Regions from separate parts of the Aquincola sp. J276 genome, predicted to be linked through region 1. Evidence: riboswitches for the same ligand, from Rfam matches in the RefSeq annotation. Region 1 holds a riboswitch; the other holds the start of a gene.
The links. Region 1 has a riboswitch for S-adenosylhomocysteine ahead of ahcY (adenosylhomocysteinase). Riboswitches for the same ligand answer to the same signal wherever they lie in the genome.
Positions count from the first base shown of each region.

Region 2: another riboswitch for S-adenosylhomocysteine. It lies ahead of metH (methionine synthase); the one in region 1 lies ahead of ahcY (adenosylhomocysteinase).

Region 1 covers NZ_JAJONC010000001.1:3,228,008-3,242,447, reverse strand. Annotated here, with positions in the region: gene glmS (glutamine--fructose-6-phosphate transaminase (isomerizing)) at 1-524, opposite strand, end outside; gene LRS14_RS15035 (Lrp/AsnC family transcriptional regulator) at 679-1,140, shown strand; gene LRS14_RS15030 (class I SAM-dependent rRNA methyltransferase) at 1,130-2,329, opposite strand; gene LRS14_RS15025 (hypothetical protein) at 2,352-2,570, opposite strand; gene LRS14_RS15020 (tyrosine recombinase XerC) at 2,659-3,618, opposite strand; gene LRS14_RS15015 (DUF484 family protein) at 3,615-4,286, opposite strand; gene dapF (diaminopimelate epimerase) at 4,295-5,146, opposite strand; gene LRS14_RS15005 (lysophospholipid acyltransferase family protein) at 5,154-6,044, opposite strand; gene LRS14_RS15000 (lysophospholipid acyltransferase family protein) at 6,041-6,910, opposite strand; gene metK (methionine adenosyltransferase) at 7,104-8,285, shown strand; gene LRS14_RS14990 (DNA glycosylase AlkZ-like family protein) at 8,372-9,469, shown strand; gene LRS14_RS14985 (transglutaminase family protein) at 9,606-10,517, shown strand; gene LRS14_RS14980 (YbfB/YjiJ family MFS transporter) at 10,545-11,744, opposite strand; gene LRS14_RS14975 (HAD-IIB family hydrolase) at 11,741-12,550, opposite strand; S-adenosyl-L-homocysteine riboswitch at 12,647-12,743, shown strand; gene ahcY (adenosylhomocysteinase) at 12,822-14,249, shown strand; gene LRS14_RS14965 (FitA-like ribbon-helix-helix domain-containing protein) at 14,318-14,440, shown strand, end outside.
Region 2 covers NZ_JAJONC010000001.1:3,005,801-3,021,798, forward strand. Annotated here, with positions in the region: gene LRS14_RS13825 (fumarylacetoacetate hydrolase family protein) at 1-297, opposite strand, end outside; gene LRS14_RS13830 (DUF3108 domain-containing protein) at 390-1,493, shown strand; gene LRS14_RS13835 (DUF3567 domain-containing protein) at 1,605-1,892, shown strand; gene LRS14_RS13840 (ATP-binding protein) at 1,953-4,283, shown strand; gene LRS14_RS13845 (bifunctional diguanylate cyclase/phosphodiesterase) at 4,371-6,521, shown strand; gene LRS14_RS13850 (homocysteine S-methyltransferase family protein) at 6,518-7,576, shown strand; gene LRS14_RS13855 (hypothetical protein) at 7,711-8,112, opposite strand; gene LRS14_RS13860 (hypothetical protein) at 8,223-8,723, opposite strand; S-adenosyl-L-homocysteine riboswitch at 8,974-9,058, shown strand; gene metH (methionine synthase) at 9,119-11,860, shown strand; gene LRS14_RS13870 (DUF1800 family protein) at 12,058-13,902, shown strand; gene LRS14_RS13875 (DUF1501 domain-containing protein) at 13,917-15,434, shown strand; gene LRS14_RS13880 (YifB family Mg chelatase-like AAA ATPase) at 15,446-15,998, opposite strand, start outside.

The sequences.
Region 1 (14,440 bases):
GAGCCCTCGCGCGCGCCGACCACCCGGTGCGGCTCGTCGCGGCAGAACACCGCGATGGCGTAGGCGCCGCGCAGCCGCTTGACGGCCTGCTGCACCGCCTCGAACAGGTCGCCGTCGTACAGGTGGTTGACCAGGTGCGCGATGACCTCGGTGTCGGTCTGGCTGGTGAACTCGAAGCCCTTGGCCGTCAGCTCGTCGCGCAGCTCGTCGTGGTTTTCGATGATGCCGTTATGTACCAGCGCAATGCGGTTGCCCGAGATGTGTGGATGCGCGTTGTGCACCGCCGGCGCCCCATGGGTGGCCCAGCGGGTGTGGGCGATGCCGGTGCCGCCGCTGATGGCGTCCTGCGTCACCTGCGCTTCCAACTCGGCCACGCGGGCGGTGCTGCGGGCGCGGCGCAGCTGGCCGTCCTGGTGCACCGCCAGGCCGCAGGAGTCGTAGCCGCGGTATTCCAGCCGCCGCAGGCCTTCGACGAGGATGGGGACGATGTTGCGGGTGCTGACGGCGCCGACGATGCCACACATGGTTCAAGCCCTCTTGGGATCACGATGGACGGAATGCTAGGCGTCACAGCATGAAATTTTCTTGCGAAATTGGCGCTTGAGTGACGACCAGAATTACGTCACGGCCAGCATGGTGATTTGGTGCAAAACAGGCTTTCAATCGAAACAATCTCTCATGCCCTCACTCGACGACATTGATCGCCGCCTGCTCGCGTTGCTTCAAACCGACGCTTCACGTACCAACCAGGACTTGGCCGCAGCAGCGCATGTGTCGCCCGCCACCTGCCTGCGCCGCGTCAAGCGTTTGGTGGACGAGGGCTACATCGAACGCCGGGTGGCGCTGCTGTCGGCCGAGCGGCTGGGGCCGCAGCTCACTGCGGTGGTGGAAGTGACGCTGGACCGCCAGGGCGCGGAGCACCTGGCGGCCTTCCAGCAAAGGGCGGTGGCCGACGACGGCGTTCAGCAGTGCTACCGCACCTCCGCGGGCCCCGACTTCGTGCTGATCGTCGGCGTGGCCGACATGGCGGCCTACAACCAGCTGGTGGAGCGCCTCTTCACCCAGGACGCCAACGTGCGCAACGTGAAGAGCTACTTCAGCGTGGAGCGCGCCAAGTTCTCCACCACGATCAGCTTTTGACGATCACCAGGCCCTTGAGGTATTCGCCCTCGGGGAATTCGATGGTGGTCGGGTGGTCGCACGCGCCCGACAGGCGGTCCAGCAGGATGCCGTTGACGCCCGCGTCCATGCCGGCGCCGGCCACGATCTTGTGGAACAGGTCGGCGCTGATGCCGCCCGAGCACGAGAAGGTGAACAGCAGGCCGCCCGGCTCCAGCAGCTCCAGCGCCAGCCGGTTGATGTCCTTGTAGGCGCGGGCGGCGCGGTCGGCGGCGGCGGCCGTCGGCGCGAACTTCGGCGGGTCGAGCACGATGGCGTCGAAGCGGTGGCCGGCGGCCTTATGCTCGCGCAGGTACTTGTTGACGTCGGCATCGACGAAGGCGCACTGGCTGTCGTCCAGGCCGTTGAGCCGCACGTTGGCGCGCGCCATCTCCAGCGCCGGGCCGGACGAATCCACGCTGGTGACCTGGGTGGCGCCGCCTTTCAGGCCAGCGACGGTGAAGCCGCCGGTGTAGCAATAGCAGTTGAGTACCCGCTGCGCGCCGAAGTGCGCCACCAGCTCGGCAAAGCGCGCGCGGTTGTCGCGCTGGTCGAGGTAGAAGCCGGTCTTGTGGCCCAGCGCCACGTCCAGCTGCAGCCGCCAGTCGTGCTCGTGGATCACCAGGCTGCTGTTGTCGTCGGCCTCGCCGGCGGGCGTGCGGCGCAGCCAGCCGCTGGCATGCGGCAGGCCTTCCAGCTCGCGCACGCTGGCGTCGGAGCGCTCGTAGAGCCGGCTGCAGCCGGTGATCTGCAGCAGCAGCTCGGCGATCACCGGCTTCCAGCGTTCGGCGCCGGTGGCCAGGAACTGCGCGCTCAGCGTGTTGCCGTACTGGTCGACCACCAGGCCAGGCAGGCCATCGGCCTCGCCGTGTACCAGGCGGCGGCCGTCGCTGGCGATGGGCAGGCAGTCGCGCAGCGCGATGGCGGTGCGCAGGCGGCGCTCGAAGAAGGCGCGGTCGATGCGCTCATGCTCGTCGAAGCTCCAGGCCCGCAGGCGGATCGTGGATTCGGGGCTGTAGGCGGCCCACGCGAGGAACTTGCCTTCGTCGGACTCCACGCGCACCGTCTCGCCCGCATCGGCCTTGCCGCTGACGACGCTGCCGGCAAACACCCAGGGATGGCGCCGCAGCAGCGAGCGCTCGCGGCCTTCGCGCAGCTTGATCTTTTTCATGCGGCGATTGTCGCCGCCGCCGTCAGCCGCGCGGCGTGGCGGGCGTGGCCTGCTGGCTTACCGGCACCGTCGCGGCGGGGGCGGCCTGCTGGTTCTTCACCGTGACGGTGGGCGCGGCCACCGGCGCGGCGGCGGACTGGGGTGCCTCCACCGCGCGGTACAGCCCGGTGAGCGCAATGCCCAGCACCAGGGTACCCACCGCGGCAACGGCACAGGAGATGGGATCGGTCTTGGAGTTCACGTCTTGCTTGTCCTGCACTGCTTCAGGCCGGCAGTGTCGGCGCAGGGGCTGTGCGTTGGCATCGCCCAAAAGAGCCACCCTGGGCGGATCAGCCGCTTCGCTTGCGGGCCCGGGGATGGGCGGCATCGTAGACCTGGGCCAGATGCTGGAAATCGAGCCGCGTGTAAACCTGTGTGGTGGCGATGCTGGCGTGCCCCAGCAGCTCCTGCACCGCGCGCAGGTCGCCGCTGGACTGCAGCAGGTGCGAGGCGAAGCTGTGCCGCAGCATGTGCGGATGCACATGCACCGGCAGTCCGGCCTGCAGCGCGATGGCCTTCAACCGCGAGCGCACCTGGCTGGCGGTGATGCGGGTGCCGCGGCGGCTCACCAGCAGCGCCGGCTCGTCGGGCTTGGCCAGCGTGCCGCGCAGCGCCAGCCAGGCCGCCAGCGCGGTGCGCGCGGCGCCGCCCACCGGCACGCTGCGCCGCTTGCTGCCCTTGCCCAGCACATGGGCAGTGGCCTCGTCGGCCGGCTCGGCGTCGATCCAGCCGGCGGCCTGCGGGCTGCCGCGCACGTCCAGCGCCACCAGCTCGCCCACACGCAGGCCACAGCCGTACAGCAGCTCCACGATGCAATGGTCCCGCGCGCGCAGCGCGGGGTCGGCGTCGGTGGGCTGGTGGTCGGCCAGCGCCACCGCATGGTCCACCGACAAGGCCTTGGGCAGCGGCCGGCCGGCCTTGGGCGCCCGCACGCCTACCACCGGGTTGTGCGTCACGCGGCCGTTGTCGCCCCACCAGCGGTACAGGCCGCGCCAGGCGGCCAGCACGATGGCGATGCTGCGTGGCGCCAGGCCCTGGCCGTGCAGCTGCGCGGCCCAGCGGCGCACATGGTGGCTCTGCACCTGCAGCAGCTCGATCGGATGGGCCTGCGCGGCGCGCACCAGCCGGCGCAGCGCCTCGGTGTAGAGAACCAGCGTGCGCGGCGCCAGGCGCCGCTCCACTTCCAGGTGCTGCAGCCAGGCCCGCAGGTCGTCGGGCAGCGGCTCGGGCTGCGCCGCGGGCTGGGTCATCCTTGGGGCAGCAGGCGCGCCAGCGCGCCGCCGGCCAGTTCGCTGATGCGGATGAGGAACTCGGTGCCCATGTCGGCGCTGTAGCGCGTGGGGTCGGGCGAGCCCAGCACCACCAGGCCGAAGGCCACGTCGCCGCGGCGCAGCGGCACCAGGGCGATCGACATCACCGTGCCGGGGTCGTCCAGCCAGCGCACCGGCTCGAAGCCGGAATTCACGCCGCAGTAGGGCAGCGTCAGGCTGTTGGCGAAGCTGCGGGCGTCGTCGCTCACGCCCTGCGCGAAGGGGAGGTCCGCATAGCGCTCGTCCACGCCCCACACGCGCACGCCGGCCTGCGGAATCAGGAACTGGTGCTTGAGCTGGGACACCAGCACCGCGGGCAGCTCGGCCGGATCGGCGGTGTCCATCAGCGCGCGCGTCCAGCGGTGCAGGCGGTCGGCAATGGCCACGTTGTCCTGGCCGTTGCGGATCATCTCGACGATCTTGTGTTCCAGGCCCTTGATGCGGTCGCGCAGCATTTCCATCTGCCGCTCCTGCAGCGAGACGGCCCGCTGGCCGTGCGGGCTGGTGAGCTGGATGCTGGCCAGCAGCTCGGCGTTGCGCTCGAAGAAGCCGGGCGTGTTGGCCAGGTAGTTGGCGATGTCGGTCTCGGTGATGCCCGACGTGCCCAATGGATTGCTCACAGTTCGATTTCCCCTTCGAAAACAGTCTCGGCCGGGCCGGTCATCAGCACCGGATGGCCGGGGCCGGCCCATTCGATGGTGAGGGTGCCACCCCGGGCTTCCACGTCCACGCGGCCGTCGAGCCAGCCCAGCAGGATGCCCGAGACCACGGCGGCGCAGGCGCCGGTGCCGCAGGCCAGCGTCTCGCCGGCGCCGCGCTCGTACACGCGCAGCCGGATGCGGCCGCGGTCCACCACCTGCATGAAGCCGGCGTTCACCCGCTGCGGAAACCGCAGGTGGTGCTCGATCAGCGGACCTTGCGTGAGCACCGGCGCGCTGTCGACGTTGGCCACGCGCTGCACCGCATGCGGGTTGCCCATGGACACCATGTGCAGCTCCACCGGATGGCCCTGCACCTCCACCGGCCACAGCAGGCCGTGGCCTTCGGCGCGCGGCGTGAGGCCGGTGGAATCGAAGGGCACTTCCAGCAGGTCGAACACCGGCTCGCCCATGTCGACCGTGACGCGGCCGTCGTCCTGCAAATGCAGCTCGATCACGCGGTTCATCGTCTCCACGCGCACGCTGCGGCGGTCGGTCAGGCCGTGCTCGTGCACGTAGCGCACGAAGCAGCGCGCGCCGTTGCCGCAGTGCTCCACCTCGTCGCCGGTGTTGTTGAAGATGCGGTAGCGGAAATCGATGCCCGGCGTGCCGCTGCGCTCCACCACCAGGATCTGGTCGGCACCCACGCCGAAGCGGCGGTCGCCGAGCGCGCGCGCCTGTTCGGGCTGCAGGTCGACGGGCGCGGCGGTGCCGTCGAGCACGACGAAGTCGTTGCCCGCGCCCTGCATCTTGGTGAACTTCAGTCGCATCGGTCGATTATCGGTACAGCTTCGGCTCGCCCTCGGGCCGGGTCTTGAAGCGCTTGTGCACCCACAGGTACTGCGCCGGATTGCGCCGCACTTCCTGCTCGATCCAGCGGTTCATGCGGGCCACGTCGGCCACCGGGTCGTCGGTCGGGAAGTCGGTCCAAGGCGGCAGGAAGCGCACGCGGTAGCCCTGGCCGCCGGGCAGCATCTCGGCCACCACCGGCTGCACCACCATGTCCAGCGCCCGCGCCAGCTTGGAAGGCGCCAGCAGCGTGGCCGCCGGCACGCCGAAGAACGGCACGAAGGCGGCCTCGCGGCGGCCGAAGTCCATGTCCGGCAGGTTGAAGAACATGAAGCCGCGCTGGCGGATGGCGCGCATCAGCGGCAGCAGGCCTTCCTTGCGCGAGAAGATGTCGCCCTGGCCGAAGCGCACCCGGCCGCGGCGCATGGCGGCGTCGAACACCGCGTTGCTCTGCGCCTGGTAGATGGAGCCCACCAGCCGGCTCTGGAACAGCTGGGTGGCCGAGCCCGCCACGTCCAGCCCCATGAAGTGCGGCACCAGCCACATCACCGGGCGGCCCGCGGTCTCGGCCAGCTTCACGTCGCCTTCCACATGGATGAGCCGGCGCAGCCGCTGTGGCGAGGCCCACCACAGCAGGCCGCGCTCCAGCAGGCTGCGGCCCAGCCAGCGGAAGTGCTCGCGCACCAGCGCATCCTGCTCGGCCGCGCTCTTCTCGGGAAAGCACAGCGCCACGTTGCGGCGCGCGATTCGGCGGCGCGAGCCGGCCAGCGCATGCAGCAGGCGGCCGGTCTGGGCGCCGATGAAGGCCTGCAGGCCCAGCGGCAGCAGGTGCAGCAGCCACAGCAAGGCCAGCGTCAAGCGGGCGGAGAGATGGCTCATGTGGGCAGCGAGTCGCGTGGCGTGCGGTAGCGGTGGTAGCCCCAGAGGTACTGCGACGGGGATTGGCGGATCAGGCGTTCCATTTCTCGGTTGACGAAGGCGGCGCAGGCGAGCTGCAGCGCCTCATCGTCCGCGGCCTGGGCGGGCATGGGCTCGGCAGGCGCGCTCACATGCAGCACCCAGCCCTGCGCGCCGGGCAGGCGCTCGGCCCACATCAGCAGCAGCGTGGCACCGGTCTGCAGCAGCAGCCGGGTGGCCAGCGTCATGGTGTAGGCGGGCTTGCCGAAGAACGGCGCCCACACGCCCATGCCTTCGGGCGGTACCTGGTCGGGCAGCAGGCCGATGGTGTCGCCCTTGCGCAGCGCCCGCATCATCTGCCGCACGCCGGCCAGCGAGGCCGGCGCGGTGGCCAGGCCGGGGCGGGCGCGCGCGGTTTCCTCCAGCTCGCGCAGCCAGGGCTGGCGGGCCGGGCGGTACAGCGCAGTCATCGGCCGGCGCGCGCCGAAGCGCTCGGCATAGGCCTGGGCGCACACCTCGAAGCTGCCCATGTGCGGCGTCAGCAGCACCAGGCCGCGGGCGGCCTGCAGCGCCTCGTCGATCAGCTCGGCGCCCTGCCAGCGGCACCAGCGCTCGATGGGCTGCGCAGCCGGGCCCAGCCACAGCCAGGGCAGCTCGGCCGCCAGCCGGCCGGCCTGGCCGATGGCGGCACGCTGCTGCGCGCGGGTGAGGCCGGCCAGATCGGCGTTCTCGCGGCAGCGCCGCCGGTAGGAGGACGAGCCCGCCCAGGCCAGCCAGCCCAGCAAGGAGCCCGCCCCGTGGAGAAGGCGCAAGGGCCGCCTCGATATCCAGCGAATGAAAGAAAGCATGGTTCCTATAATTGGCGCATCGCCGAGTTACTGAACAACTTGCGGGGCGATGCGCCAGGGCCGAAACAGCCCGGGCGCCGGGTTCCAGGCTTTCAGGCCGGGGCTCAACAAATGCTGCTAAAGCGTTCGCCGCTCTCCAGAGTTTCCTGGCCGGCAACGCGCAGGAACCAACCAACTCACGGAGTTTAAGCAAGTGGCGAACGACTTTCTCTTCACCTCGGAGTCCGTCTCCGAGGGCCATCCCGACAAGGTGGCCGACCAGATTTCCGATGCGATCCTGGACGCGATCTTCACCCAGGACCCGCGCAGCCGCGTGGCCGCCGAGACCCTGACCAACACCGGCCTGGTGGTGCTGGCGGGCGAGATCACCACCAACGCGCACGTGGACTACATCCAGGTGGCGCGCGACACCATCAAGCGCATCGGCTACGACAACACCGAGTACGGCATCGACTACAAGGGCTGCGCGGTGCTGGTGGCCTACGACAAGCAGAGCAACGACATCGCCCAGGGCGTGGACCATGCCAGCGACGACCACCTGAACACCGGCGCCGGCGACCAGGGCCTGATGTTCGGCTACGCCTGCGACGAGACGCCCGAGCTGATGCCCGCGCCGATCTATTACGCCCACCGGCTGGTGGAGCGCCAGGCCCAGCTGCGCAAGGACGGCCGCCTGCCCTTCCTGCGCCCCGACGCCAAGAGCCAGGTGACGATGCGCTACGTCGACGGCAAGCCGCACAGCATCGACACCGTCGTGCTGAGCACCCAGCACAGCCCCGACCAGAGCGAGACGCAGAGCAAGATGAAGGCGTCGTTCACCGAGGCGGTGATCGAGGAGATCATCAAGCCGGTGCTGCCCAAGGAGTGGCTGCAGGACACCAAGTACCTGATCAATCCGACCGGCCGCTTCGTCATCGGCGGCCCGCAGGGCGACTGCGGCCTGACCGGCCGCAAGATCATCGTCGACACCTACGGCGGCGCCTGCCCGCACGGCGGTGGCGCCTTCTCGGGCAAGGACCCGACCAAGGTGGACCGCTCGGCCGCCTATGCCGCGCGCTACGTGGCCAAGAACATCGTGGCCGCCGGCCTGGCGCGCCAGTGCCAGATCCAGGTGGCCTACGCCATCGGCGTGGCCCGCCCGATGAACGTGACCGTCTACACCGAAGGCACCGGCGTCATCCCCGACGACCAGATCGCCGCGCTGGTGCAGGAGCACTTCGACCTGCGGCCCAAGGGCATCATCCAGATGCTGGACCTGCTGCGGCCGATCTACACCAAGACGGCGGCCTACGGCCACTTCGGCCGCGAGGAGCCCGAGTTCACCTGGGAGCGCACGGACAAGGCCGCTGCCCTGCGCGCAGCGGCAGGTCGATAGCCCTTCGGCGCTGCCGCGCCTGACCCCGCCAGAATCGACGGCACCGCTCACCCCGGTGCCGTTTTTCATGGCGCCCCCCGTCGCCCATGGCCACCAAGCCCGTCACCCTCGACCACCTGCGGCGCCACGCCGTTGCCCGCACGCTGTTCACGCCCACGACGCTGCCCGCGGCCATCCGGCAGCTGGGCTTCGTGCAGGCCGATCCGATCCGCGCGCCTGCCCGCGCGCAGGACCTGACGCTGCGCCACCGCGTGCGCGACTACCGCGCCGGCGACCTGGAACGGCGCTACCCGCGCCTGCCCATCGAGGAAGACGCGCTGGTGAACTACGGCTTCCTGCCGCGCGAGCACCTGGCGCTGATGCATCCGCGCACCGCCAGGCGAGTGTGGGACGGCACGCAGCAGCGGCGCGCCGCCAGCGTGCTGGCCTTCATCCGCGAGCACGGCCCCAGCCATCCGCGCGAGGTGCAGGCCGCCTTCGAGCATGGCCGCACCACCAATGCCTGGGGCGGGCAGTCCAACGAGATCACCCACCTGCTGGACGGCATGCACTACCGCGGCCTGCTGCGCGTGGCGCGGCGCGATGCCGGCGTGCGGGTGTATGCGGTCGCGGCCCATGCCGACGATGGCCGCTCGCCCGCCGAACGCGCGGCGGCGCTGCTGGCCCTGGTGCTGGACAAGTACGCACCGCTGCCGGCGCGCACGCTCGGGCAGCTCGTCAGCCACCTGGGCTACGGCGCGCCGCAGCTGGGGGCCGAGCTGCGCGCCGCGCTGGCCCATGCCCGCGCGAGCCTGCCCAGCGCCACTGTCGACGGCGTGAAGTGGCTGTGGCCCGACGGCGAGCGACCGCAAAGCGCCCGCCATGAGCCGGCCGACCAGGTGCGGCTGCTGGCGCCCTTCGACCCCATCGTCTGGGACCGATTGCGCTTCGAGCTGCTGTGGGGCTGGGCCTACCGCTTCGAGGCCTACACCCCGGCGCCGCGGCGCCAATGGGGCTACTACGCGCTGCCGCTGCTGTGGCGCGACCGGGTGATCGGCTGGGCCAATGTGTCGGTGCGGCAGGGGGTGCTGGTGCCTTCGTTCGGCTATGTGGAGAGCGCACCAAAAGACAGCGGATTCGCCGCCGCGCTGGACGAAGAACTGCAGCGCATGCACCACTTTCTGGCACGCGAGGCGCAGACCTGATCGCGCGCGGCGGCTTCCTACAAAGCAGGAACCTGCGCGCCGATGGGCCGCCAGCCGGCCCGGCGTTGCAATGCGTTGCCGCGCCGGCCCGTCGTCGACGCGCCCTCCCGCTCTTTCGCGTCACCGCTCCACCATCATGACCACCGCCACCAGGAAACGACCCGCGCCCTCCCACATCGAAGTCGCGGAACCGGCCAAGCCCAGGCGCCAGCGCGCCACCGGCCCGGGTGCCGCGCCGCCGCCCTCGCGCCGGTTCAAGATCGACTGCACGCTGGGCTACCAGCTGCAGCAGCCCACCAGCTTCCTGTTCCAGATCCATGCGCAGCACGGGCGCGACCAGCAGGTGCTGGCCGAGGCGCTGACGCTGGATCCGATGATCGACAGCCATGTGTACCCCGATCCGCTGGAGCACCACCGCTTCCTGCGGCTGCAGGCGCCGGCCGGCAACTTCACGGTGCACTATGCGGCCACGGTGCAGGTGGCGCCTCGGGTATGGAACACCAGCGCGCCCGAGGTGCCGGTGAACGAGCTGCCCGACTGCGTGCTCCACCACCTGATGGCCACCCGCTACTGCGAAAGCGACCTGCTGGGCAATGCGGCCTTCAAGATGTTCGGCCAGCATCCGCCGGGCTACCAGCGCGTGCAGGCGATCTCCGACTGGATCCACGACAACATCGACTACAGGCCCGGCTCCTCCACCGCCACCACCACGGCGGCCGACGTCTTCCGCAGCCGGGCGGGCGTGTGCCGCGACTTCGCGCACCTGGGCGTCACCTTCTGCCGCGCGCTGAACATCCCGGCGCGGCTGGTGGTGGGCTACGCCAAGTTCGAGGAGCCGCCGCCCGACTTCCACGCGGTGTTCGAGGCCTACCTCGGCGGCGAGTGGATGATGTTCGACCCGACGCGCATGTCGCCGGTGGAGGACCTGGTGCGCATCGCCGCCGGCCGCGACGCCAAGGACGTGGCGTTCTCGACCATCTTCGGCCCGGTTCAGATGCTGAACATGGCGCCGCTCATCGAAGAGGATCGGGCACCCGGCGCCGGCTGACGCCGTCGCACCCTCCAACATCCTGCGTCAGCCGAGCGGGCGCTGTTTCAGCGCCAGGCCTGCACCCAGGGCGAGCGCAGCGGCGGAGAGCACGAAGCCGCGCGCCAGGCCGCCCGGGCCGTCCGCCACCCAGCCGGTGATGCTGGGCCCGACGATCTGCCCGGCCGCGAATACGATGGTGAAGGCGCTGATGCCCGCCGGCCAGGCCGCCGGCGGCAGGTTGTGGCGCACGAAGGCGGTGGTGGCCGCCACCACCGACAGGAACACCGCCCCGAACAGCGCGCCTGAGGCGAACACCGCCACCGGATGCGCGCTGACCACCGGCAGCAGCGTGGCCGCCGCCAGCAGCCCATTGAGCAGCGCCAGCGGCTGGCCGCCGCGCCAGCGCTGCAGCAGCCCGGCCCACAGCCACGACGAGGCCACCACGCCCAGCCCCAGCAGCACGTAGAAGGCCACGATCAGCCGCGGCGCCAGCCCCTGCTCGCGCAGCAGCGTGACCACGAAGGTCATGTAGCCGATGTAGCCCAGCCCGAACATGAGGTAGCCAGCCAGCAGCCAGCCGAATGCGGCCCAGCGCACCCGCTGCCCCCCACCCGCCGCCGATGGATGCGCCGCCAGCGTGCCGGTGGTGGCGGCGGTGATGGCGGTGCACAGCGCGGCCAGGGCGCCCAGCGCCAGCCAGGCGTGCTGCCACGCATGCGCCGCCGCGCCGCCCGCCAGCGGCGGCACCACCAGCGCGGACAGCACGATGCCCAGGCCGGTGCCGCCGTAGTACAGCCCCAGCACCAGGCCGGGCCGCGTGGCGCGCTGCGCCAGCCGTGCGGCCAGCAAGCCGCCTGCGACGAACGTGGCGGCGCTGGCCAGCCCGGTCAGGAAGCGCAGCATGAACAGCAGGCCGTCGCCCGCCACCAACCCATGCAGTGCCAGCGCCAGCGCGGCGCCCGCGCCGCCGGCCAGAAGCACATGCCGCGCGTCCCAGCGCGCCAGCGCGCGCGGCAGCAGCAGCGCGCCGGCCAGGTAGCCGGCGGCGTTCACCGTGTTCATCGCGCCGGCGGTGAAGTAGCTCCACCCCAGGTCGGCCCGCATCGGCGGCAGCAGCAGCGCGTAGGAGAAGCGCGCCAGGCCGAGCGACACCGCCGCCGCCAGGGCCAGCGAGATGGCGATGCCCAGCCGCGCCGGCTGCGGCGCATCGGCGGCCGGCGCCGGGCTTGGCCGCGCGGTGCTCACCCGCGCCGGCCCTGCAGCAGCCGCTCCGCCACCTCGGCGAAGCCGGCGCCGCGCTCGCCAGCCGTGAGATACGCCGGCCAGGTGTGCAGCTCGGCCGCGAAGCGCAGCAGGTTGGCCACGCCCACGCTGAGCGCGAAGCGGCCGAACATGGCCTGGTCGTTGGTGGAGTCGCCCACGTAGATCCAGCGGTCCGCTTCGGGCGCCAGCGCGCGGCCGAACAGCGTGCGCAGCATCCACTGCGCACCGCTCCACTTGTCGTGCGCGCCGTACCAGCCATTGATGTGGATGGAGCTGACGCTGCAGTGCATGCCTTCGGCGTGCATCACCCGCACCACCTCGGCGATGGCCTCGGGCGGCAGGTGGCTGAACTCGCTGTGGTCCACGGCGATGTCGGTCACGCGGCCGGCGCTGTCGCGGGCCAACGTGGCGCCGGGCACCTCGCGCAACACGCGGGCGGCGGCGGCCTGCAGCCGCGGCGTGTTGGCGGCGCGGGTGGCCTCGTCCTGCGCGTAGACGGTGTGCCAGCCCTGGTCCTGGCGGATCAGCGCCACCGCGCCGTTCTCGGCGGCCACCGCGCGCAGCGGCCAGGTGGCGGCCAACTCGCGGCTCCAGCCCAGCGGCCTGCCGGTGATGGCGATGACGGGCATGCCGGCCGCGTCCAGCGCCTGCAGCGCGGCCAGCGCGGGCGGGTCGATGGCGCCCCCCTCGGTCAAGGTGTCGTCGATGTCGGTGAACACGCCCAGCACACCGGCCAGCGCGTCGGCCGGCGCGGCCGACCAGGGAAGTGAACTGCTTGCAACAGGCATCCGTGCAGTCTTGCACAGGCTGCCCGCGGCCAGCCTCCGTGCAAGCCCACCGGCCTTCGATCGCCTGCAGGAATTCCGCGGCTGATTACAATCCCCGCTTCCGAGGAGCGTTGCAAGGCACATCCAGTGCCCCAGGCTCGGACCCCGCCGCGGCAGGCCTGCCGCCCGCGGATTGCAACAGCGCTCACCCGCACGTGTCGTGTCCAGGGTGAGCCGGTTCCCACGCCTCCCTTGACCGCGATTCGGCGGGCCCGTTGACCTGGAGCCCCCAATGAACGCCGTTCTCAAGCCCACCCAAGACTTCGCCATCGCCGATCCGTCGCTTGCTGCCTGGGGCCGCAAGGAAATCCGGATCGCCGAGACCGAGATGCCCGGCCTGATGGCCATCCGCGAAGAATTCGCGAAGAGCCAGCCGCTGAAGGGCGCGCGCATCACCGGCTCGCTGCACATGACCATCCAGACCGCCGTGCTGGTGGAGACGCTGCAGGCCCTGGGCGCCCAGGTGCGCTGGGCCTCGTGCAACATCTTCTCGACCCAGGACCATGCCGCTGCCGCGCTGGTGGACACCGGCACGCCGGTGTTCGCGTACAAGGGCGAGTCGCTGAAGGACTACTGGGACTACACCCACCGCATCTTCGAGTTCGGCGCCAAGGGCACCGAGGGCGAAGGCCCGAACATGATCCTGGACGACGGCGGCGATGCCACGCTGCTGATGCACCTGGGCCAGAAGGCCGAGAAGGACCTGTCGGTGATCGCCAACCCGACGAGCGAGGAAGAGCGCGAGCTGTTCGCCGCCATCAAGGCCAAGATCGCCGAGGACGGCAGCTGGTACACCCGCAAGAGCGCGCAGATCATCGGCGTGACTGAAGAGACGACCACCGGCGTGCACCGCCTGAAGGAGATGAGCGCCAAGGGCACGCTGCTGTTCCGCGCCATCAACGTCAACGACTCGGTCACCAAGAGCAAGTTCGACAACCTGTACGGCTGCCGTGAATCGCTGGTGGACGGCATCAAGCGCGCGACCGACGTGATGATCGCCGGCAAGGTGGCCTGCGTGGCCGGCTACGGCGACGTGGGCAAGGGCTCGGCCCAGGCCCTGCGCGCGCTGAGCGCCCAGGTGTGGGTGACCGAGATCGACCCCATCAACGCGCTGCAGGCCGCGATGGAGGGCTACAAGGTGGTGACGATGGAATACGCCGCCGACAAGGCCGACATCTTCGTGACGACCACGGGCAACAAGGACGTCATCCGCCATGAGCACATGGCCGCGATGAAGGACCAGGCCATCGTCTGCAACATCGGCCACTTCGACAACGAGATCGACGTGGCGTCGCTCGAGCAGTACGAGTGGGAAGAGATCAAGCCGCAGGTCGACCACGTGATCTTCCCGGACGGCAAGCGGATCATCCTGCTGGCCAAGGGCCGCCTGGTGAACCTGGGCTGCGGCACCGGCCACCCCAGCTTCGTGATGAGCTCGTCCTTCGCCAACCAGACGATCGCGCAGATCGAGCTGTTCACCCGCCCCGACGCCTACCAGTCGGGCCAGGTCTACGTGCTGCCCAAGCACCTGGACGAGAAGGTGGCGCGGCTGCACCTGAAGAAGGTGGGCGCGATGCTGACGGAGCTGACGGACGAACAGGCGGCCTACATCGGCGTGAGCAAGCAGGGCCCGTACAAGCCGGACACCTACCGGTACTGATCGGCCCCTGACCTGCACGGCGTTCCGGAATGGCGTCAGAATGGCGCCATTCCGGATCCGGAGCTGCCATGAGCATTAACCTGTCGATCAAGGGCGTTCCCGACGCCTGGGCGCAGCGCCTGCGTGAGCGGGCCGCGCAGCACCATCGCTCGCTGCAAGGCGAGCTGATGGCGCTGCTGGGCGCCGCCGTG
Region 2 (15,998 bases), 220 kb from region 1:
GCGGGCGCGACGCACCAGCTCCACATGGTTGAGGTAGGCTGAACCGTCGGCCCACTGGCAGGCGCGCGGCAGCGGCGCCATGCATTTCTGCGGCTCGAAGGCGAACGCATGCCGGGCCTTGCCGTGGTTCAGGGTCTGGTACAGGTCTTCCAGCTGCGGGCTGAGGAAGTTCCAGTCGTCCAGCACCTGCTGCAGGCGGGTGGCGGTGCCGGTCGCAAAATGGGCGGTGGCCAGGTCGCGCGACACCACCACCAGCTGGCCGTCCCGCGATCCATCCTTGTACGTAGCGAGTTTCATGAAAGCGATTGTGATGGCTCCCCCGCGCCCGGCCGTTGGCGCCGCCGGCTGGTGCTGGGCGGCGTGGCCGCCGCCATCGTGCTGGCCCTGGCGTGGGGCTGCAGCACCTGGGGCTGGCCACACAGGCCGATGGCGAGCTGCCGGGCCGCCCCGGTGCCTTCACCGTGCGCACGCTGGCGGCGGTGGACGTGCCAGCGCAGCCGGCCGCCGCCGCCCCGCAACCCGCCACCCCGCCCATGCCGGCGGCCCAGGCCGGCAAGACGCCCCGGCCCACCGCGGCGCTGCAGGCCATGCCCCAGCCGGCGCCCGCGCCCGGCCAGCCGGCCGAAGACGCGGCCCGGGCCCCGGTGGAGGACGACCCGCCCGCGCCCGAGGAAGCCCCGGCCGCCGACACGCATGCCGAACTGCCCGCGCCCGAACCGACGGTGGCACAGACTGACCCCGGCCCCGACCCCGCCGCCCCCGAGCCCGCCGACCTGCCCCTGGTGATGGCCGCCGCCGCCACCGCCGTGGCCCCCGCCGCCGCGCGGGCGGAAACGGTGGAAGTGCCCGTCTACCCCACCCGGCTGGCCGCCGCTTTCAGCGCGCGCTACCGGCTGCAGCGCGGCATGCTCGGCGGCACCGGCACCCTGCGCTGGGCGCCATCGGCCGACGGCCGGCGCTACGAAGCGCGGCTGGACGGCAGCGTGGCCGGCTTCAACGTGCTGGACTGGACCAGCACCGGCGCCATCGACCGTGCCGGCGTGGCACCCGAGCGCTTCCTCGTGCGCCGCCGCGGCCGCGATGCGCAGGCCGCCAACTTCCAGCGCGGCGCGGGCAAGATCACCTATTCCGGCCCGTCGGTGCAGTACGACTTGCCGACCGGCGCGCAGGACCGCCTGAGCTGGATGCTGCAGCTCGGGGGCGTGCTCAACGCATCGCCCAAGCGCTTCGGCGTGGGCTCGCGGCTGTCGTTCTTCGTCTCCGGCGCGCGGGGCGACGCCGACCTGTGGCAGTTCAGCGTGGTCGGGCTCGAGAACGTACCGGGCGGCGGCGGCCGGGACACCCTGGCCTTGAAGCTGGTGCGCGAGCCGCGCAAGGCCTACGACACGCACGTGGAGGTCTGGCTGGACCCGGCCCGTGAACACCGCCCCGTGCTGGCCCGCCTGTCCACGGCCGGCAACGACGACGCGTTGGAGCTGAGGCTGGCCGACTGAACCGGGCGCCCGCGGCCCGGGCCGCCCGATTGCTCCGCAGCGGTCATGAATGCCGTGCATGGCTTGAAACTTGCGATCACGGCGCCAACTGGCCTGCAAGGAGAGAACTCCATGTTGATGCTCTACAACTCGGACAGTTTTGCGGTGGTGCAGTTCGACCTGCCTACCGACGCCACGCCGGCCCAGGCCAGCCCGGCACAGGACGCACCGCTCACTCGTGGCGGCTACGAAATCGTCGACAAGTTCGCCCGCAAGGAAATCTTCCTGGAAGGTGCGATGGCGGAAAGCTTCAAGGAGGGCGTGGAAGCGCTCATCCAGACCAGCCCGTCGGAGGACGAGCTGGACGACTACATCGCCCGCTTCACCCAGCTGGCCCAGCACCCCGTCGTGCTGCACTGATCCGCCCCGCCAAGGCCCTGCCACCGGCAGGGCTTGCCCAGGCCCGGCGGCTGGGCGAACATGCAGCGCACAACCCCGCTGCGTGCCGTGAATCCCACCGCCGACGTCCCGCTCCACCTGTCGCCCGACCTGCGCGATGCGCCCGTGATGGACCGCATGTGCTCGCGCTTCGTGCTGGCGCTCACGATGCGCAACGCGGGCCGCTTCAACCTGCGGCGCGACTGGAACAGCCTGCTGTCGCTTACCGGCCGCCACCTGGCCTGGCCCGAGCCGGTCCTGCGCCGGCTGCGCGCCTTCCTCGCCCAGCGCTGCCAGAACAACGAGCACTGGCGTGGCCACGAGGCCCTGGGCGACGACGCCTTCCTGCAGCGCCACGGCCACTGGCGCGGGCCGTATGAGGAAGGCACGGTCTTCTTCTACATCGACGAATACATCAAGGACGCGCCGAAGGACTTGCTGACGGTGCTGGCTGCCACCTCGCAGTGGCTGGAGCGCAGCCTGAAGAAGGAGCTGACCCTCGTCGAGAAGAACATCGACGCGCTGGCCGGCCTGCTGCAGCTCAATGCGGCCGAGCGCGCGCTGCTGCTGTACGGCACGCTGGCCCGCTACCAGCGCGACCTGCGCGGCCTGCTGGTGGAGTTCAAGGTGTCCAGCGCGCAGGAGGCCTATGCCGCCATTGCCGACGTGGCCGGCGTGGACCAGCGCGACGTGGCCGAGGCCCTGCGCGCCGGATCGCGGCTCGAGCGCATCGGCATGGTGGAGAACCTCATCTCCGAGCACAACATCACCGACCTGGCCGACCTGATGAAGGTCAGCGACCAGCTGCCGCCGGTGCTGATGCGCGAGTACCCCGGCCCCAACGACCTGATGGCCGTGTTCACCCGCCCGGCGCATGCCAGCGAGCTGCAGCCGGCCGACTTCCAGTTCGTCGGCGACGACCTGGCCGTGCTGGCCGGCCTGCTGCGCAATGCGGTGCAGCGCAAGGCGCCCGGCGTCAACGTGCTGCTGTACGGCCCGCCCGGCACCGGCAAGACGGAGCTGGCCAAGGTGGCCGCGCAGTCGGCCGGCCTCACGCTGTACGAGGTGGAGTACGCCGACCGCGACGGCAACTCGCTGTCGGGCCGCGACCGCTACCGCTCGCTGCAGATCAGCCAGGTGTTCCTCAAGACCAGCCCGCAGGTGGCCTTGCTGTTCGACGAGGTGGAGGACGTGTTCCCGCCGCTGTCCACCGACACCGCGCAGCTGATGGCCCGGCTGGACAGCAGCGACGCGCCCAGCGGCAGCGTCAGCGGCAAGGCCTGGGTCAACCAGATCCTCGAGACCAATCCGGTGCCGGTGATCTGGGTCACCAACCGCATCGAGCAGATCGACCCCGCCTTCCGCCGCCGCTTCCAGTACCACCTGGAGCTGAAGTCGCCGCCGCCCGGCGCGCGCGAGGCGCTGGTCACCCGCGCGCTGGCCGAGGTGCCGGTGCGCGCGGGCTTCGCGGCGCGGCTGGCCGAGCGCCGCGGCCTCACGCCGGCGCAGATCCGCACCGCGGTGCGCTTCGCGCGGCTGGCGCAGGCGCCCGATGCGGACGGCGCGGCCATCGAGAGCCTGATCGAGCGCCAGCTGGGCAATGCCGACAAGGCGCTGGGCCAGAGCGGCAGCCAGCGGCCGGCGCGGCCGGTGGTCACGCAGTACGACCTGTCGCTGCTGAACGTGGAAACCCGCTTCGAGCTGCCGCGCATCATCGAATCGCTCGGCCGCCGCGGCCACGGCACGCTGTGCTTCCACGGTGCGCCGGGCACCGGCAAGACGGCGCTGGCCGAGCACATCGCCCAATCGCTGCAGCGGCCGCTGATGGTGCGCCAGGCCAGCGACCTGGTGAGCAAGTTCGTCGGCGAGACCGAGCAGAACATGGCCCGCATGTTCGAGGAAGCCACCGCCGAGGGCGCGGTGCTGCTGCTGGACGAGGCCGACAGCTTCCTGCGCAGCCGCCAGCGCGCCGAGCGCACCTACGAGGTGACCGAGGTCAACGAGATGCTGCAGTGCATGGAGCGTTTCGCCGAGATCTTCATCTGCACCACCAACCTGTTCGACGAGCTGGACGAAGCCGCGCTGCGCCGCTTCACCTTCAAGATCCGCTTCAACCCGCTGACGCCGGCGCAGCGGCTGCGCATGTTCGCGGCCGAGGCGCTGGGCGGCGAGGAGGCGGCGCTGCAGCCGGAGCACCGGCAGCGGCTGCTGCAGCTGGACCAGCTTACGCCCGGCGACTTCGCCGCGGTGCAGCGCCAGGCCGAGGTGCTGGGCGACGTGTTCGATGCCGACGGCTTCCTGGCCCAGCTGGAAGGCGAGCACCGCGCCAAGCCGCTGGTGCGCCAGCGCCGCGGCATGGGCTTCGTGCGGTAGCGGCCCGATAGCTCAAGCGTCGGCAGCAATGGCCGACAACGGAAGGTCACGGGTGGCGGCTCCACTCGACCAGCCACAGTACCCCGCATGGAAGTTACATCGATGGCCCTGCGCTACGACCCGCTCGTCGTCGCGCTGTCCTACCTGATCGCCACCCTGGCGTCCTTCGTGGCGCTGAACCTGGCCCACCGCGTGCGCGCCGAAGACCGGTTGATGGCGGCCAGCTGGTGGATCGGCGGATCGCTGGCCATGGGCTGCGGCATCTGGTCCATGCACTTCGTGGGCATGCTGGCGGTGCAGATGCCGATCGAGATCGGCTACGAAGTGGGCCGCACGCTGCTGTCCTGGGTTGCCGCGGTGGCTTCGTCGGCCATGGCGCTGGGCATCGCCTCGCGGGCGGAACTGCGCTGGTCCACCCTGGCCGGCGGCGCGCTGGCCATCGGGCTGGGCATCTGCGCCATGCACTACACCGGCATGTCGGCGCTGCAGATGGCGCCGGGCATCCAGTGGCACTGGCCCACGGTGGCCGCTTCCGCCGCGGTGGCGGTGGCTGCCTCGGCCGCGGCGCTGCTCATCTTCTTCTGGCTGCGCCGGCTGAGCGGCTCGGCCGCGCGCGCCGGCCAGACGCTGGCCGCCCTGGTGATGGGCGCGGCCATCTGCGGCATGCACTACACCGGCATGGCCGCCGCGTCCTTCGCCGAGGGCTCGGTATGCCTGAGCGCCAACGGCCTGCGCGGCGACAGCCTGGGCATGCTGGTGTCGGTGGCCGCGGTGACGCTGCTGCTGCTGACGCTGTTCACTTCCTTGCTGGATGCGCGGCTGCAGGGCCGGGCACAGCTGCTGGCGCAATCGCTGCAGGCGGCCAACGACGAGCTGCACCAGCTGGCCTTCCGCGACGCGCTCACCGGCCTGCCCAACCGCCTGCTGTTCGACGACCGCGTGGCGCAGGCTGTGCAGCGCACCGGCCGCGACGGCAGCACGCTGGCGGTGCTGTTCGTCGACCTCGACGGCTTCAAGCCGATCAACGATTCCTTCGGCCATGCCTTCGGCGACCTGGTGCTGCGCGAGATGGCGCAGCGCCTGGCCGCCGAGGCCCGCGCCAGCGACACCGTGGCCCGCGTGGGGGGCGACGAGTTCGTGCTGCTGCTGCAGGGCGTGCGCAACGAGGCCGCGGTGGCCCAGGCGGCGCAGCGCATCATCGACGCGCTGTCGCGGCCGGTGACGGTGCAGGAACGCGAGGTGGCGCTGTCGTGCTCGGTGGGCATCGCGGTGCATGGCAGCGGTGGCGAACGCGGCAAGCTCATGGCCAATGCCGATGCCGCGATGTACGCCGCCAAGCGCGCCGGTGGCCGCGGCTATGCCTTCTTCGAGCCGCACATGGACGCCCATGTGCGCGAGCAGGTGGAGCTGCAGCGCGACCTGCGCCTGGCGCTGGAGCGCGGCGAGCTGGAGCTGCACTACCAGCCCAAGGTGTCGGGCGACGGCAGCGTGATCACCGGTGCCGAGGCGCTGGCACGCTGGCGCCATCCGCGGCGCGGGCTGGTGAGCCCGGCGGTGTTCATCCCGGTGGCCGAGCGCTTCGGCCTCATCGGCGCGCTGGGCGACTGGGTGATCGAGCGCGCCTGCCGCCAGGTGCGCCAGTGGCTGGACGAAGGCCTGCGTGTGCGCGTGGCCATCAACCTGTCGGTCTATCAGCTGCGGCAGGACGACCTGGTGGATCGGGTACAGCGTGCCATCGACGAGCACCGCATCGATGCCACGCTGCTCACCTTCGAGATCACCGAGTCGGTGGCGATGGAAGACGCCGAGAGCACCCTGCGCACCTTCGAGCGCCTGGCCTGCATCGGCGTGCAGATGTCGATCGACGACTTCGGCACGGGTTATTCCAGCCTGTCCTACCTGCGCAGGCTGCAGGCGCGGCAGCTCAAGATCGACCGCGCCTTCGTGCGCGACCTGGAGACCAGCGCCGATGCCCGCGCCATCGTGGAAGCGGTGGTGCGACTGGCCCATGCGCTGGGCCTGAACGTGGTGGCCGAAGGCGTGGAAACCCCGGGCCAGCGCGACGTTCTGCATGCGCTGGGCTGCGACGAGCTGCAGGGCTTCCTGTTCGCCAAGCCGATGCTGCCGCACCTGATGGCGCTGTGGGCCGACGGCGTGGGCCGGCCCGAGTCGCTCACCTTCGGCGATTCCGCCTACGTCGCCGTGGATGAAGCGCCGTCCCTAGAATCGGGCGCATGAACTACACCCGCGCCGCCGAACTGCCCGAGCTGCTGAAGCAACGCATCGTCGTCATCGACGGTGCCATGGGCACGATGATCCAGCGGTACAAGCTGACGGAAGCCGACTTCCGCGGCGAGCGACTGAAGGACCATCCGAAGGACCTGAAGGGCAACAACGACCTGCTGGTGCTGACGCGGCCCGACGTGATCCGCGAGATCCACGACCAGTACCTGGCGGCCGGGGCCGACCTGATCGAGACCAACACCTTCGGCGCCACTTCCATCGCGCAGGAGGACTACGGCCTGCAGGACCTGGCGTACGAGATGAACGTGGCCGCCGCCCGCATCGCTCGCGAAGCCTGCGACGCGGCCAGCACGCCCGACAAGCCGCGCTTCGTGGCCGGCGCGCTGGGCCCCACGCCGCGCACCGCCAGCATCAGCCCCGACGTCAACGACCCGGCGGCGCGCAACGTCACCTTCGAAGCCCTGCGCGCGGCCTACTACGAGCAGGCCCAGGGCCTGCTGGACGGCGGCTGCGACCTGTTCCTGGTCGAGACCATCTTCGACACGCTGAACGCCAAGGCGGCGATCTTCGCGCTGGACGAGCTGATGGAAGCCACCGGCGAGCGGCTGCCGGTGATCATCAGCGGCACCGTCACCGACGCCTCCGGCCGCATCCTGTCGGGCCAGACGGTCACGGCCTTCTGGCACTCGGTGCGGCATGCCAAGCCGCTGGCGGTGGGCCTGAACTGCGCGCTGGGCGCGGCGCTGATGCGCCCCTACATCGAGGAACTGGGCAAGGCGGCGCCGGACACCGCCATCTCCTGCTACCCGAACGCCGGCCTGCCCAATCCGATGAGCGACACCGGCTTCGACGAGACGCCCGACGTCACCGGCGGGTTGATGGAAGAGTTCGCAAGGAGCGGCTTCCTGAACATCGTGGGCGGCTGCTGCGGCACCACGCCCGACCACATCGCCGCCATCGCGCAGCGGGTGTCGGCCTACCGGCCGCGCAGCCGGCGCGATCCGCTGTTCAGCGGCCTGGTGCAAGCCGAGGCGGCCGAAGCCGCCTGATCCGCATCGGCCGGCCGGCCGGGCTCAGGCGCCGGCGGCCGGATTGACGCGCAGCCGCAGGCCGACCACCGGCCCATCGGCCGCCGCGGGCGCGATGCGGCCGGCGTCCACGCCGCGGCCGGTCAGGTGGCGCGTCATCGACTCCACCCGGCGCCGTCCCAGCCCGGCCTCGCCCCCGCGGGAGGCGCCACCGTCAGCACCAGCAGGTCGCGCCGGCGCATGCTTTCCGCCACCCGGTCCAGCACCGCGGCCAGCGCCGGTTTGACGGCCGCCTGGCCGGCATCGAAGGCAAAGGCATCCGGCACGTCCACCCGCAGCGCGCCGCTGCGCTCCTGCGCAATCGCCACCGGCGTGCCGCTGAACCATTGCTGCAGCCATTGCTGCTCGGCCATCAGGGCCGCCGGTGCGGCGGCTCGGCGGTCGGCCTCGCTGCCGGCAGGCGTGCTGCCGGCGCTGCCACCTTGCGGACCGGTGGCGCAGCCGGACGCCAGCAGCGCGGCGGCCACGCAGGCGGCAGCCGCGGTGCGGCGGGACATGGGGCGAGGGGAGTGCGTGAACATCGTGGTCATCGCCCGATTGCAGCGCGGCCCGCGGGCCCGGACGCGCTGCGCCATGTAAGCGGTGTTGCGGGCGGTGAACCGCGCCGTCAGCCGCCGGTGCCGCCGTTGATCACCAGCCGCACCGGCGCGCCGGGCAGGCCATCGGCCTCGGTGATGCGGGTGGGCGAGATGGCGGCGCTGTAGAAGTGCTCGCGCACGCGGGTGCTGCGCTCACGCGCCAGCGAGCCGGGGCCGCCCGATTCGGCCGGCGCCTCGATGCGCATCTGCAGGCTGGGCTGGCGCTCCAGGCTGCTGCGCACGCGGGTGAGCACCGCGGCCAGCGGCGGCTTGACGGCCGAGGCGCCCACGTCGAAGCAGAACTCGGCCGGCACTTCCACCAGCAGCGTGCCGTCGCCCTGCGGCGCGATCACCACCGGCGTGCCCTCGAACCACTGCTGCAGCCAGCGCTGTTCGGTCATCAGCGGCCCGTTTTCGGGCGGCAGCAGCGGCACGCCCGGCTGCGTCTGGGTGGTGGTGGAAGGCGGTGCGGCTTCCGATGCCGGCGGGGCCGGCGGCAGCGCGGCCTCGGCCGAAGGCGCCACCGGCATCGGCGTGGCCGCGGGGGCAAGGGCAGGGGCGGCGGGGGCTCGGGCAGCGGCGGCGGCGGCACCGTCATGCGGGGCGTGGGCTGGTCCAGCGGCACCCGGGTGCCGCAGCCTGCCAGCACGGCGGCTGCCAGCAGCGCCATACCGACCGGGGTTGATCGATTCCACCACTGCATCGCGTCATCTCCTGCTGAAGTTCATGTGCTTGGACCATTGTGCAGGCGGGGCAGGCCGGGTCGCTAAAATCGCGCCCCTGTCCGAGGAGCGTTGCGACGGCCACACCGGCTGCCAGGCTCGGACACCGGCCCTTCCGCCGTGTGCAACCACGCTCACCCGGCACGGACGACGTTGCGGGTGGGCCGCAGCCGACTCGCCGTGCCGGATTCCTGGATTCCGCCATGTCCGACGCTAGCCTGCCCCACCGCCCCCAACCCGCCCCGCTGCGCCTGGCCGGCCTCGAGCCCGTGACCATCGGCGCAGGCTCGTTGTTCGTGAACATCGGCGAGCGCACCAACGTCACGGGCTCCAAGGCCTTCGCCCGCATGATCCTCAACGGGCAGTTCGAGGACGCCCTGGCCGTGGCCCGCCAGCAGGTGGAAAACGGCGCCCAGGTGATCGACGTGAACATGGACGAGGCGATGCTCGATTCGCAGGCGGCGATGGTGCGCTTCCTGCACCTGATCGCCAGCGAGCCCGAGATCGCACGGGTGCCGATCATGGTCGATTCGTCCAAGTGGTCGGTGATCGAGGCCGGGCTGCAGTGCATCCAGGGCAAGGGCATCGTCAACAGCATCTCGTTGAAGGAAGGCGAGACGGAGTTCAAGCGGCAGGCCAACCTGGTGCGCCGCTACGGCGCGGCCGCGGTGGTGATGGCCTTCGACGAGAAGGGCCAGGCCGACACCTACCAGCGGAAGATCGAGATCTGCGAGCGCGCCTACCGCATGCTGGTGGACGAGGTGGGCTTCCCGCCCGAGGACATCATCTTCGACCCCAACATCTTCGCCATCGCCACCGGCATCGAGGAACACGACAACTACGCGGTCGACTTCATCAACGCCACCCGCTGGATCAAGCAGAACCTGCCGGGCGCGAAGGTGTCGGGCGGCGTCAGCAACGTGAGCTTCAGCTTCCGCGGCAACGACCCGGTGCGCGAGGCCATCCACACCGTGTTCCTGTACCACGCCATCCAGGCGGGCATGGACATGGGCATCGTCAACGCCGGCATGGTGGGCGTGTACGACGACCTGGAGCCGGTGCTGCGAGAGCGCGTGGAAGACGTGGTGCTGAACCGCCGGCCCGATGCGGGCGAGCGGCTGGTGGAGATCGCCGAATCGGCCAAGGGCGCGGCCAAGGACGACTCCGCCCGCCTGGCCTGGCGCACGCTGCCGGTGGCCGAGCGGCTGTCGCATGCGCTGGTGCACGGCATCACCGAGTTCATCGTCGACGACACCGAGGAGGTGTGGCAGCAGATCCGCGCCGACGGCGGCCGGCCGCTGCACGTGATCGAAGGCCCGCTGATGGCCGGCATGAACGTGGTGGGCGACCTGTTCGGCGCCGGCAAGATGTTCCTGCCGCAGGTGGTCAAGAGCGCGCGGGTGATGAAGCAGGCCGTGGCCCACCTGCTGCCCTACATCGAGGAAGAAAAGCGCCTGCTGGTGGAAGCGGGCGGCGACGCCAAGCCCAAGGGCAAGATCGTCATCGCCACCGTCAAGGGCGACGTGCATGACATCGGCAAGAACATCGTCACCGTGGTGCTCCAGTGCAACAACTACGAGGTGGTGAACATGGGCGTGATGGTGCCTTGCCAGGAGATCCTGGCGAAGGCCCGCGAGGAGGGCGCCGACATCATCGGCCTGTCCGGCCTCATCACGCCCAGCCTGGAGGAGATGCAGTACGTGGCCGCCGAGATGCAGCGCGACGACTTCTTCCGCAGCAAGAAGGTGCCGCTGCTGATCGGCGGCGCCACCACCAGCCGCGTGCACACCGCGGTGAAGATCGCGCCGCACTACGAAGGCCCGGTGGTGTACGTGCCCGATGCCTCGCGCAGCGTGGGCGTGTGCTCGGAGCTGCTGTCGGACGAGCGCGCCGCCAAGTTCATCGACGACATCACCGCCGACTACGCCAAGGTGCGCGAGCAGCACGCCAACAAGAAGGCCACGCCGCTGGTGACGCTGGCCGAGGCGCGCGCCAACAAGACGCCGGTGGACTGGGCCGGCTTCACGCCGGTCAAGCCGCGCTTCATCGGCCGCCGCGTGTTCCGCAACTACGACCTGGCCGAGCTGGCCGCCTGCATCGACTGGACGCCCTTCTTCCAGACCTGGGACCTGGCCGGCCGCTTCCCCGAGATCCTGCGCGACGAGGTGGTGGGCGACTCGGCCACGCGGGTGTTCAGCGACGGCAAGCGCATGCTGCAGCGGCTGATCGAGGGCCGCTGGCTGCAGTGCCATGGCGTGATCGGCCTGTATCCGGCCAACACGGTGAACGACGACGACATCGAGATCTACGCCGACGAATCGCGCACCGAGGTGCTGATGACCTGGCGCGGGCTGCGCATGCAGAGCGTGCGGCCGGTGGTCGACGGCGTGAAGCGGCCCAACCGCTGCCTGGCCGACTACGTGGCGCCCAAGGGCACGAAGCCGGACTACGTCGGCCTGTTCGCGGTGAGCGCGCAGGGCGTGGAGAAGAAGGAGAAGCAGTTCCTCGACGACCACGACGACTACTCGGCCATCATGCTCAAGGCGCTGGCCGACCGCTTTGCCGAGGCCTTCGCCGAGCGGCTGCACCAGCGGGTGCGCACCGACTTCTGGGGCTATGCGGCCGACGAGGCGCTGAGCAACGAGGAGCTGATCGCCGAGAAGTACCGCGGCATCCGCCCCGCGCCGGGCTACCCGGCCTGCCCCGACCACCTGCCCAAGCGCGACATGTTCCGCGTGCTGGACGCGGCCGACGTCGGCATGGAGCTGACCGAGAGCCTGGCGATGAAGCCGGCGGCCAGCGTCAGCGGCTTCTACCTGGCGCATCCGCAGGCCACGTACTTCAACGTCGGCAAGATCGGCGACGACCAGCTGGCCGACTGGCAGGCCCGCAACGCGCTGGACGAGCGCGACGCCCGCCGGGCGCTGGCGCCGCTGCTGGGGTAGCGGCCGGCTACTCCGGCCTTCCGACGCGTTCTGTTGCAACTCCGCCGAAGCCCCGGCGCTTCCGGCGTTCAGCCCGCTTCGGCGCCTTGCCAGCCCTGCCGATAAGCCTCTGAGACACGCAGGCCAGTGCCTGCTCAGGGGCGATGGTGAACGAGGTATCGACGACGGCGCTGCGCCGTCCGTGGTTCCAACGCGGCATGCGGTGGGTGGCAGTGGCGGCAACCGCCGGCTTGGTGGCGGCTTGCGGTGGCGGCGGTGGCGGCTCCGGCGGCGGCGAGACGGCCGTCGGTTCGGGCGCCTCGCCCGCCGTGGGGGCCGACAGCGGCCCGCCCGCCGGCAATGCGCCCGCCACCGGCGGCGGCGTGGCTGCGCCGGCACCGACCGGACCTTCCCTGGAGGCCTCCACCCCGTCTGGCACGCCCACGCGTGCCGATGCGGTGCGCTTCCTGACCCAGGCCACCTTCGGGGCCACGCCGGCCGACATCGAGCGTGTGCTGGCCCTGGGCTACCAGGGTTGGCTGGACGAGCAGTTCGCCCGCCCAGGCGGCTCGCTGCGCAGCAGCTGGGACGCCGCCCACGCCGCCATCCAGGCGGCCGATGCCACCAAGTCGGCCGGCCAGCGCGAGGTGCTGGACGCCTTCTACCGCGAGGCGGTGACCACCGACGCCCAGCTGCGCATGCGCGTGGCCTTCGCGCTGTCGGAGATCTTCGTCGTCTCGTTCCAGAACGACGCCGTCACCAACAACACCCGCGCCGTCGCGGCCTACATGGACATGCTGCGCGGCAACGCCTTCGGCAGCTACCGCCAGGTGCTGGAAGGCGTGGCGCTGCATCCGGCGATGGGGCTGTACCTCTCGCACCTGCGCAACCAGAAGGAGAACGTCGCGGCGGGTCGCGTGCCCGACGAGAACTTCGCGCGCGAGGTGATGCAGCTGTTCTCCATCGGCCTGCACCAGCTCAACGCCGACGGCAGCCGCAAGCTCGACGGCAACGGCGCGCCGATCGCCACCTACACCCACGACGACATCGCCGGCCTGGCCAAGGTGTTCACCGGTTTCAGCTACGCCGGCCCGGACACCCACAACAACCGCTTCTGGGGCGCGACTGGTTACCAGGACCCCGACCGCCTGTGGAAGCCGATGCAGGGCTATCCGCAGTTCCATTCGGTGAGCGAGAAGCGCTTCCTCGGCGCCGTGGTGCCGGCCCAGGGCACGGCGCAGCCGGCCGCCAGCCTGAAGGCGGCGCTGGACACGCTGGCCGCGCACCCCAATGTCGGCCCCTTCATCGGCCGCCAGCTCATCCAGCGCCTGGTGACCAGCCATCCCAGCCCGGCCTACGTGGGCCGCGTGTCGGCGGCGTTCACCGGCTCGGGCGGCGACCTGAAGGCGACCGTCAAGGCCATCCTGCTGGACAGCGAGGCCCGCGGCAGCGCGGCGCTGGCCGATCCCGCCTTCGGCAAGCTGCGCGAGCCGGTGCTGCGCCTGACGGCCACGCTGCGTGCGCTGGGCGCCACCTCCGATTCGGGCAGCTGGCTCATCAGCAACACCGACGACGCCGCCACCGCGCTGGGCCAGACGCCGCTGCGCTCGCCGTCGGTCTTCAACTTCTTCCGTCCGGGCTATGTGGCGCCGGGCACGCTGTCCGGCGCCGCCGGCATGACCACGCCGGAACTGCAGCTCACCCATGAATCGTCGGTGGCCGGCTACGCCAACTACATGCGCGGTGGCGTGCAGTCGGGCTGGGGCATGCAGGGCCTGGACGGCAAGGCCGCCCGCCGCGACGTGCAGGTGGACCTCAGCGGCGAGGAGGCCGTGGCCGACCGCCCCGATGAACTGGTCGACCGCGTGGCCACCCGCCTGATGGGCGCCGCCGCGCCCGCCGCCCTGCGCGGCGAGCTGCTGACCGCCGTGCAGTCGGTGGCCATCCCCGCCGCCCGCGCCGACGGCAGCAATGCCACCCAGATCGCCAACGCCCGACGCAACCGCGCGCTCATCGCCACCTTCCTGGTGCTGGTGTCCCCCGAATTCCTCGTGCAGAAATGACCATGGACCGCTCCGTGAACGCTTCCCGCCGCGCCTTCCTGCAACGGGCGGCCGCGCTCTCCTCCCTGGGTGCCGCCGCCACGCCGCTGGCGCTCAACCTGGCCGCGATGGGCACTGCCAGCGCGCAGACCGCCGGCGACTACAAGGCGCTGGTGTGCGTCTTCCTCAACGGCGGCAACGACGCCTTCAACATGGTGCTGCCCACCGACGCCGCTTCCTGGCAGGCGTACACCACGGTGCGCAACCAGGCGCCCGACCCGATCAACCTGCGCGCGGCCGGCACCGCGCCGGTGGCCACCGCCGCCATCGGCTCGCCCGACCGGCTGGGCGGCGTGCTGGCGCTCGACCCGGTGAACGCACAAGGCCGCAGCTTCGCGCTGCATCCGCTGATGACCGGCGCGCGCGACCTGTTCGCCGCCGGCCGGCTGGCGGTGCTGCCCAACATCGGCCCGCTGGTGCGCCCGACCACGCGCGCCGACTACAACACCGCCTCGTTCCCGCGGCCGGCCAGCCTGTTCTCGCACAACGACCAGCAGGCCGCATGGCAGACGCTGGGCGCCGAAGGCAGCACCGCGGGCTGGGGCGGCCGCATGGGCGACCTGCTGATGTCCGCCAACAGCGGCGCCACCTTCACCTCCATCTCCGCCGCCGGCAGCGCCGTGTGGCTGGCCGGCCGCAGCGTGCTGCAGTACCAGGTGTCGGCCGGCAGCGGCGCCATGCGCATCGGCGGGCAGGGCGCCACCACGCTGTTCGGCAGCGCGGTGGCGATGAACGGCATGCGCAACGTGATGCGCAACGCCCGCACCAGCGACCTGCTGGCCCGTGACCATGCGGCCATCGTCGGCCGCTCGATCGATGCCGAGCAGCTGGTCTCCGCCGCGCTGCCGGCCGCCAACCAGGCGCCGTACGACGCACCGGGTGCGACCGCCGGCGTGGCGACCTCGCAGCTCTGGTACGACACGGTGAACGGCAGCCGCGCGCTCAACCCGCTGGCGCAGCAGCTGCAGGTGGTGGCCCGCCTGATGGCGGCGCGCGACACGCTGGGCGTGCGCCGCCAGGTGTTCTTCGTCAACCTGGGCGGCTTCGACACCCACGATGCGCAGAACCGTGTCCATGGTGACCTGATGGCGCGGCTGTCGCACGCGCTGGCGTACTTCGACGGCGTGCTCGGCGCGATGGGCCTGCGCGAGAGCGTCACCACCTTCACCGCCAGCGACTTCGGCCGCAGCTTCACCAGCAATGGCGACGGCACCGACCATGGCTGGGGCGCGCACCACTTCGTGCTCGGCGGTGCGGTGCGCGGCCGCGACCTGTACGGCACCTTCCCGCAGCTGGGCCTGCCCGACGGCCGGGGCGGCTTCAACAGCCCCGACCAGATCGCCAACGGCGCCCTGCTGCCCACCACGTCGGTGGAGCAGCTCGGCGGCACCCTGGGCCGCTGGTTCGGCCTGTCGGACGGTCAGCTGATGGACGTGTTCCCCAACCTGGCGAACTTCGACGCCAGCAAGCGCAACCTGGGTTTCATGGCCTGACGGCCACGGGCTCAGCGCCCCACCACCGACGTCCGGTACTGCAGCGCCTCGGCCATCTCCGCCACGCCGATCGCGTCGGCCCCTGCCAGGTCGGCCAGCGTGCGGGCCACGCGCAGGCTGCGGTGCAGGCCGCGGCCGGACCAGCCCAGGCGCTCGGCGGCGCGCTGCAGCAGCGCGGCTGCGGCGGCGTCGGGCTGGCAGTGCAGCGGCACGTCGGCGGCTTCCAGCTCGGCGTTGATGCGTCCCTGCCGGCGCAGCTGCCGCTCGCGCGCCAGCGCGACCCGCGCGGCCACGGCGGCGCTGGGCTCGCCCTCCGGCGCGCGCATCAGCTCGGCCGGCGCCATGGTGGGTACCTCCACCTGCAGGTCGATGCGGTCCAGCAGCGGGCCGGACAGCCGGCCCTGGTAGCGCGCCACCTGGTCGGGCGTGCAGCGGCACTGCCGCAGCTGCCCCGCCGGCGTGCCGAGAAAGCCGCAGGGGCAGGGGTTCATCGCCGCCACCAGTTGGAACCGGGCGGGGTAGGTAGCCTGCCGCGCCGCGCGCGACAGGGTGATACGGCCGGTT